2 regions of the Gemmiger qucibialis genome follow, and region 1 is predicted to be linked to the other one. Evidence: a T-box and tRNA genes for the amino acid it is inferred to sense, from the RefSeq annotation. Region 1 holds a T-box; the other holds one or more tRNA genes.
The links. A T-box is a leader RNA that pairs with one kind of tRNA and senses whether it is charged. The one in region 1 lies ahead of tyrS (tyrosine--tRNA ligase), so its partner is inferred to be a tRNA-Tyr.
Positions count from the first base shown of each region.

Region 1 (4,419 bases):
TTTTGATTGCATTGATGGCTTCCCGCAGGTATGCAACGCCCACCAGGCGCAGCCCCGGGAATTGCGCAGCATCCAACATGTTCAGGTTATGTTTGGGCACAATGGCGGTATCAAAGCCCACGCGCTGGGCCTCCCGCAGGCGGGTTTCCAGGTGCGGCACGCTGCGCACTTCCCCGCCCAGACCCACTTCACCAATGGCCAGTGTTTTTTCAGGTACAGGCAGATCCAGCAGACTGGACGCCATTGCCAGGCAGACCGGCAAATCGCAGGCAGTCTCGTCCAGTTTCAGACCGCCAATGATGTTGATATACACATCCTGGTTGCCAAACACATAGCCCGCGCGCTTTTCCAGCACGGCCAACAGCAGATACATACGGTTATAGTCAAACCCGCTTGCCGTGCGTCGTGGGCTTGGAAACGCCGTTTTCGTTACAAGTGCCTGAATCTCGCTCAGTACTGGCCGCGTACCTTCCATCACGCAGGCAACGCAGGTACCGGAAATGCCAATCGGCCGCCCTTCCAGCATGACCTGCGAGGGGTTTTCGATTTGTTCCAATCCCTTGCCGGTCATATCAAACATGCCGATCTCATTGGTGGAGCCGTAACGGTTCTTCACGGCGCGCAGCACGCGGTACGGCAGGGTCTTGTCGCCCTCAAAGTACAGCACAGTATCCACAATGTGCTCCATGACTTTGGGACCCGCAATGGCACCGTCTTTGTTGACATGGCCGACAATAAAGGTCGGTATCTCATTCGTTTTTGCCACATTCAAGAAGCGTGCCGAGCTTTCCTTGACCTGGCTGACCGTGCCGGAGGACGACGCCACATCCGTGCAGCGCATCGTCTGGATGGAGTCGATCACTACAAGATCCGGCTTCATCTGTTCAATCAGCCCGCAGATTTCATCCACATCGCTTTCCGCCACAATAGAGATATTATCCTGCGGCACATCCAGCCGAACGGCACGCAGCTTGATCTGCCGTACGGATTCTTCGCCCGTCACATACAGAACCGAGCGCGTCCGGCTTACTTCGCCGCACAGCTGCAGCAGAATGGTAGATTTGCCGATGCCCGGTTCGCCGCCAATCAAAATCACACTGCCCAGCACAATGCCACCGCCCAACACGCGGTCCAGCTCTGCAATGCCAGTTACAATGCGGCTTTTTTCTTCGGTCGTGCTTACGTTTTTCAGTTTCAACGGTTTCAGGCTGGTCTGACCCGTCACACGTACCGGCGCGGCAGCGCGGCCGGAAGAAGACTTTGCCGGTTCTGCCACCACATCTTCGGTCATCGTGTTCCATGCACCGCAGGACGGGCAGCGGCCCAGCCAGCGGGGACTGGTTTCGCCGCACTGGTTGCACACATAAATTGTTTTCAGCTTATCTTTTGGCATGGTTGCTCCCCCGGCCGCATTTTTCGTACCCTTTTATTATATCCTAAATCTCGTGTGGGGGCAAGGTATGCGCCCAAAATAAAGCGGCAGGCTGCCGCCCGGTGTGCCGGGGATGCAGCAGCCTGCGCGCTCATTTTATAAATTCAGACAATCAAAGCATTACCTTGTGGTAGGTCTTTTTCCCCTTTTTGATCACAACACCATTCTGGAGTTGCTCAACCGTCAGACCAAAGGTCGGGTCGGTCACTTTCTCGCCGTCCACCAGAACGCCGCCCTGCTGTACCAGCTGGCGGGCTTCACGGTTGGAACCGCACAGCTTGGCGCCAACCATGGCAGCCAGCAGGCCAACCTTACCGTCCTTGACCAATGCGGCATCCAGCTGGGTAGTAGGCATGTTCTCGTGGTCGGCTACGCCGCTGAACAGCTGGCGGGCTGCACTCTGGGCCTTTTCAGCTTCCTCGGCACCGTGCACCATGCTGGTCAGCTCGTAAGCCAGGATTTCCTTGGCCTTGTTCAGCTGTTCGCCTTCCCAGTGGTCCATCTCATCAATCTGCTCCAGCGGCAGGAAGGTCAGCATGCGGATGCACTTGAGTACATCAGCATCGCCGACATTGCGCCAGTACTGGTAGAACTCGAACGGGCTGGTCTTGTTGGGGTCAAGCCAAACGGCGTTGCCGGCGGTCTTACCCATCTTTTTGCCCTGGCTGTCGGTCAGCAGCGTGATCGTCATGGCGTAAGCATCCTTGCCCAGCTTGCGGCGGATCAGCTCGGTGCCGCCCAGCATGTTGCTCCACTGGTCGTCGCCGCCAAACTCCATGTTGCAGCCGTAATTTTGGAACAGGTGGTAGAAGTCGTAGCTCTGCATAATCATGTAGTTGAATTCCAGGAAAGACAGGCCCTTCTCCATGCGCTGCTTGTAGCATTCGGCGCGCAGCATGTTGTTCACGCTGAAGCAGGGGCCAACTTCACGCAGCAGCTCAATGTAGTTCAGGTTCAGCAGCCAGTCAGCGTTGTTCAGCATCATGGCCTTGCCTTCGCCAAACTCAATAAAGCGCTCCATCTGGCGCTTAAAGCACTCGGCGTTATGGTCAATGTCCTCTTTGGTCAGCATTTTGCGCATATCGGTACGGCCAGAAGGGTCGCCGATCATGGTGGTGCCGCCGCCAATCAGGGCAATGGGCTTATTGCCTGCCATCTGCAGGCGCTTCATCAGGGTCAGGGCCATAAAGTGGCCGGCGGTCAGGCTGTCGGCTGTGCAGTCAAAGCCGATGTAGAAAGTAGCCTTGCCGTTGTTGATTACTTCCTTGATTTCTTCCTCGTCCGTTACCTGGGCAATCAGGCCGCGGGCTTTCAGTTCGTCATAAATGGTCATGGGGTGCATCCTCCTTGGTTTGTGCGGCAAGGGCAAAAAATAAAACGCCCCTGCCAAATGTTGAATTTGGCAGAGGGCGATCAAATACGCGGTACCACCTCTGTTTGCCCGTGTCTCACGGCGGCGGGCCTTCGCGGGTGCGGTAGCCAAAGTGTACAACTGCGACACCCAAACGCTGTAACGTGCGCACACGGCCCAGCCTAACAGCCTTTAATCAAAGGCGTTCAGCCTGCTGCTCAGGGATGTATTCACCGCTTTGCCTGCCAGCCCCTTACACCAACCGGGGCCTCTCTTTCGCATACAGCAAAACGGTTACTCGTTCCCGTCCTTGCATTTAACTGTTTACTAAATTAGCATATGTTGCCGCTTTTGTCAAGCGTTTGGCGGCAGCTTATTTTTCGATCTGCTTTTCATAGAACGTGATGGACAGCGAAACGCTGATATCATTATTGACCGAAAGATTCTCGCTGGCCGAAACCGCGATCTGTTCAATCGCGCAGCGAAAGCGGCAAAGGAGGCCTTTTGACCTTTTTTACTTGCCGCAGCAGTTTTAATCATGTTCATTTCCACCATGGCAGACCACTACAGGCTGCCGTGAATTATTCGTTGTTATTCTAGCCTATTTCATCTGTTTTGGCAAGCATTCATTTCCTACTCGTGCAGCCCCGCCGGGCATACGCATTCATATGTTGGCCCTGCGGATTCATCTTCAAGGATGCTGACAAAGCTCTTTATCTGGTAAAAGAAAACAGTAGACGCGGATGTGCAATCTATTAACGTCTCCTTTTCATTATCATTTGCTCCCAGCTGGTACAAGTTGGGAGCTTTTTTCTTCGTTCAAACATAAAAATTCATATCAGATGTATCTTTATACTGTATTTTAACGTACACTCATAATATTTCTTCATGAATCTTGTCGAAACATATTGATTTTGAGTACATTTTGGGCTAACATTGTAAATAGCTTTTGTTGTATTTGCCAGGCCCCATACATTTCAGAAAGGTCGATGCCGTATGTATCATCCGGCTATGGAACCCCGCCCCGTCAGCTGCTCATCTTTTGTACCTTTACTGCGCAGGATGAGCTATCTCATCCTCAAACGCGGGTTTGATCTTGTATTTTCTTTGGTTCTGCTTGTTACCTGCGCGCTGCTCATGGCTGTGATTGCGCTTGTTGTTTGGCTGGATTCCCCCGGCAAAATCATTTACACACAAATACGGCTTGGATACGGCGGGAAGCCTTTTACTATCTACAAATTCCGTTCTATGCAGCAAAGCACTGCCCCGGATGATGCGAAGTGGACCAGTGAAAACGACACACGCATTACCCGCGTTGGCCATATCCTGCGCCTGACCCACCTGGACGAACTGCCGCAGCTGCTCAACATCTTTATGGGCGAAATGAGCTTTGTTGGCCCGCGCCCCGAACGCCCCACTGTTTATGACGACCTTGACGGCAAAGTCGAGAACTTCCGCAGCCGTATGCAGGTTATGCCGGGCCTGACTGGTTACGCGCAGGTCAATGGCGGCTATGATTTGAACCCTGCAGAAAAGCTCAAATATGATTTGATCTATATCAATCACTGCTCTGTACTGTTTGACCTTTGGTGCCTGCTAAAAACAATACCTGTTGTTTTTACAATGAAAGGCGCAA
Region 1 is NZ_JAQFEN010000011.1:60,216-64,634, forward strand. It holds gene radA (DNA repair protein RadA) at 1-1,393, opposite strand, end outside; gene tyrS (tyrosine--tRNA ligase) at 1,545-2,765, opposite strand; T-box leader at 2,835-3,103, opposite strand; gene PG062_RS13010 (sugar transferase) at 3,846-4,419, shown strand, end outside.

Region 2 (4,419 bases), on a different contig from region 1:
AAAGGCCACATTGCACAGCAGGCTGAGCCATTGGCAGAGCACGCACCGCCACACATACCGCATGGCGGCGGGGTCAAATGAAAGCAGTTTTTTGTTGATCATGGTATCAGCCTTTAATTATATCGTTCTGTTCTGGGGTGGATTGCTTCAGCGCTGTGTTACACGCATTTTGTCCGGCACAGCGCGGGCATAGCACAGCGGGGCCAGGGTATCCCCCAGCAGGGCATGTTCCTGCACGGCAAAGCCGCCCGCCTGCAAAAATGCCAGGTATTGCGGCACCATCCAGCTGTTATAGATTTGCAGCCCCGCGCACCGCATGGCAAGCATGCGCAGCCGGGTGCGGGGTACCTCGCCATGCACAAAGGTTGGGGCAAACAGCTGGCCGCCGGGCTTGAGCACCCGGTAAATTTCTGCCAGAGCCTTTTCCGGCCGGGGCATAATGTGCAGGGCGTTGGCGATCAGCACCGCATCAAAGGTTTCGTCCGCATAGGGCAGGCTGGTGGCATCCTGCACCGAAAAGTGCAGCCCCACCCCGCGGGGTTTCAGCTTTGCCTGGGCGATCATTTTGGGCGAAAAATCCGTAGCCTCCCAGTCCCGCACCAGGCGGGAAAGCCGGAAGCTGAGCTGGCCGGACCCGCAGGCCAGTTCCAGCACGTTCATTTCCGGCGTCAGGTGCGGCTGCATCTGCTGCGCAATGGCAGCATACAGCGGCTCGCTGCTTTGCATCAGCGGGCCATAGCAGCTGGCCCACTGCTGCCAGAATTGCTTGTTATCAGTTTGTTTTGACATTGAGCTTTTTTTCACTTCCTTGGTCAGCAAATGTTAGATTTGACTAACATTTGATTCATAAAAACGGCGGTGCGTTGCCGAACCGTCGCAATTTTTTTCTGGGGAACGCCTTGTTTGTTTTGATCAGGCGCCATTAGTTTATCATGGCTAACCCAAAAAGTCAAATGCTCTGTCGGGGTCCCGGTGCTGCGGCACCGTTATTGCTCCGGCAGAGCATTCCGATTGTTCAAACCAGGCCGCTGTTCCCTGCCAGCCACACCCCAGCGGCCAGCTGTGCGGCCAGAATCAGCGGCATACCCACCACAAAATACCAGTGCTTGGTTTTGTGGTGGAACAGATACATGCCCGCCCATGCCCCGGCGCTGCCGCCCAGCAGGGCTGCGCCAAACAGTGCGGCTTCCGGCACGCGCCACCGGTGCCGCTTGGCTCGGCGTTTGTCCTCCGCCATCATCAGCAGCGCCGCCGCGTTGATAATAACCAGGTACCCCGCCAACATTGTAATGGCCATGGTCTTTCCTCTCTCTTTCTCATGGTTCAAGCCTTGAGCGGCTCTTACCGGTGTGCCTGCTCCCAGGTTTGCATGGCATTTAGCTGAGCCGGGGTGTGGAACCAATGCTCGCCCGGTTCGTATACCGTCAGTTCCGCATGGTGTTTTTGGGCGAACGCCGTCACCGTATCCCGGCTTGTCATGGTGTCCTGCCCGGCGTACAGGATTGCTGTGGGGATCTGCCAGCCATCCAGCGGGTGTTGGCGCACCCAACACAGGTACCGCCACGAAAGGGTCTGCCCAAATTCTGTGGTGATCTCACCTTTTTCGCAAAGCTGCTCCGGCGTTACTTTTGCCCACTGCATCATATCACAGATCAGCCGCTCCATATCCACAATCGGCGAAACAAACAGCGCTTTTTCAATCGTTGCCCCGGCAAAAGCCAACATGGAAAAATAGGCCCCGATGCTGTTGGCCCGCAGCCGAACCCCCTGCCAGTGCTGCTGCAGATAGGCCAGCACCGTTTGCAGCTCTGGCACCACCTGCCAGGGAGTAAAGTCAGTTTCCCCCGTGCGGTCTCCATGTTCCGGCAGGTCAATGCCCAGCACCTGCCAGCCGGTTGGGGCGGCAAGCGCCGCAAATGCTGCGGCTTCCGTTTTATTACCGCCCTGGCCATGCACGAACAACCAGATGTTGGGGGCCGGTTCGCCGTACAGTACAGCCGGAATTGTGCCAATTTTTAATTCTTGAGTGCACATTTGTGGTTTTCCTCTTTATGTGTTGGACAACACTGTAAAAAACGTTTGAAAAAAGGGGCTGATGAGCTCGTCATTTTTTAGCGATACAACAAAAAAAGCTGTGACACATTTTTGCCACAGCTTTTTGGTGGGAGCTGGTGGATTCGAACCACCGAAGCATTAAGCAGCAGATTTACAGTCTGTCCCCATTGGCCACTCGGGAAAGCTCCCATATTCATTTGTGCCTCTGCCTTAACAGCGCTTGATCATTATAGCAGGATAAGATGGAAAAAGCAAGCCCTATTTCAAAAATATTTTTGTAAACGGCGGAACGGGAAACGGACGGCTGCGGTGGCAAGTGCCTTGCAATCCGAGAAAAACAATGCTACACCGAAAGAAACAGCCTGAGATACAGGGAGATCACCGCCCAGAGTATTCAGCGCATGCAAATTCTGCACCGTGGTTCTTTCATGCCCATTTTTAGGAGAACGCAATGAAGAAGCTGCTTGTTTTGATGCTGGCCATGCTGACCGCAGTGACCAGCCTGGAACAGTTCAAAATGAATTCTATCTGCCCGCGCCAGTACCGGCTGTGTTTTTACATGGACGTTTTGCCCGGCGTGGAAATTGTGCCGTAATGGCCGCGCCAACATTTGTTGAAACCACGATGCACGCACACCGTATTTTTTTATGCCTGCCCTGTATGAGGGGCAGGCGGCTATTCGCAGGGCATTCAAACACCGGGCAAACCACTGGTATAATGAGAGTGATTCCGCCGAGGATGACGAACGCACGGCATCCGCGTTCCGCATCGGCCATCGGGCTGGTACTGCGGTACTGCCGCCCTGTTCGACTCCTTAGCAGCTCACGGAGCACCAAAACAAAAACACCCGCCGGGGTACGGCGGGTGCTTTTATTTTGGTGGAGCTGACGGGAGTCGAACCCGTGTCCGAAAAGAAAGCGGTTAGAGTATCTCCGGGCGCAGTGCATTTATTAAAATTCCCGCAGTGCGAGCGAGTGCACACGCTTGACACATTGGTAGCTTCATAAATTCATGACAGGCGGCAAAGCTTAGGCCCGTGCACGTTCAGTACCTAATCGACGCCCTGACCCTGTGCGGTACTAAAACAGGCAGGACGGTCGTGCCTAATTAGGCAGCGACGGCAACAGTATAATCGTTGTCAGTTAATTTTGTTTGGCACTTTTATCGTGGTGCACCGCCACGGCCCGCTGCTCACGCCTCTCTCTCCCCGTCGAAACCATTACAGCCCCATATAAGCGCTATGCGGCAGAACCACACAGCGTGGGAAAACAAAAGTGTGTGCGCGAAAAAATTATCTTCTTGTTTTGATTGCGCGGTCAATATCGCGCTTGGCGTCCCGTGCGGCGGCATCAGCACGCTTATCGTACAGCTTTTTGCCTTTGCACAGGCCCAGTTCCACTTTTACACGCCCCTGCTTGAAATACAGTTGGAGCGGCACCAGTGTGTACCCCTGCAGTTTGATCTGCTGCTGCAAATGGCGAATCTCGCTTTTATGCGCCAGCAGGCGGCGGGGGCGGCGGGGATCTTTATTAAAGATATTCCCCTGCTCATATGGGCTGATGTGCATGCCTTTCAGGATGATCTCACCATCATCAATATCTGCCCAGGAATCCTTCAAGTTGACCCCGCCGGCACGCAGGCTTTTGACCTCGGTGCCGACCAGTTCAACGCCGGTTTCCAGCGCTTCGATGACAAAATACTCGTGGCGCGCTTCACGGTTTTGGGCAATCACCTTTTTGCCGGGCTTTTCCTGTGCCATCAAGCGCACCTCCTTTCAAAGCCGTTTTCCCCTGCAGCATGCAAATCCATTCCGCTAAGGGGTATACAGTATAACGCAGTAAAATCGTTTTGTCAAGCCAAATCGGGCGTCACATTTCGCCGCGGCCTTCCATAGCGCGGTACAAAGTGGTTTCATCAGCGTATTCCAGGCTGGAACCAACTGGCAAGCCATAGGCAAGGCGGGTGGTTTTGATGCCCAGGGGCTTGATGAGCTTGGCCAGGTACATGGCGGTCGCCTCGCCTTCCACCGTAGGGCTGGTGGCCATGATGACTTCCTTTACGGTGCCGTCCAGGCGGGCCAGCAGCTCCTTTACGCAAAGCTGATCCGCGCCGATGCCGTCCATGGGGGAAATCAGGCCATGCAGCACATGGTACAGGCCGTTGAACTCATGGGTGCGCTCAATGGCTTTTACATCCCGCGGGGATTCCACCACGCAGATCACGGAGCGGTCCCGTTTGGGGGAAGCGCAGATGCTGCACACCTCATTGGCGGTATAATCCTGGCAAAGGCGGCAGCGGTGCAGCTTGACCTTGGCGTTTTCAATCGCCTTGGCCAGCTCCATGGCCTGCTCATTGCTCATGGAC
Region 2 is NZ_JAQFEN010000001.1:123,771-128,189, forward strand. It holds gene PG062_RS00585 (6TM ABC transporter family protein) at 1-102, opposite strand, end outside; gene PG062_RS00590 (class I SAM-dependent methyltransferase) at 148-789, opposite strand; gene PG062_RS00595 (DUF1294 domain-containing protein) at 1,016-1,297, opposite strand; gene PG062_RS00600 (alpha/beta hydrolase) at 1,342-2,034, opposite strand; tRNA gene PG062_RS00605 (tRNA-Tyr) at 2,160-2,244, opposite strand; gene PG062_RS00610 (hypothetical protein) at 2,507-2,650, shown strand; RNA gene ssrA (transfer-messenger RNA) at 2,932-3,284, opposite strand; gene smpB (SsrA-binding protein SmpB) at 3,347-3,814, opposite strand; gene recR (recombination mediator RecR) at 3,924-4,419, opposite strand, start outside.
Region 2: it has a tRNA-Tyr gene. The T-box ahead of tyrS (tyrosine--tRNA ligase) is inferred to sense a tRNA for this amino acid. The anticodon was not compared.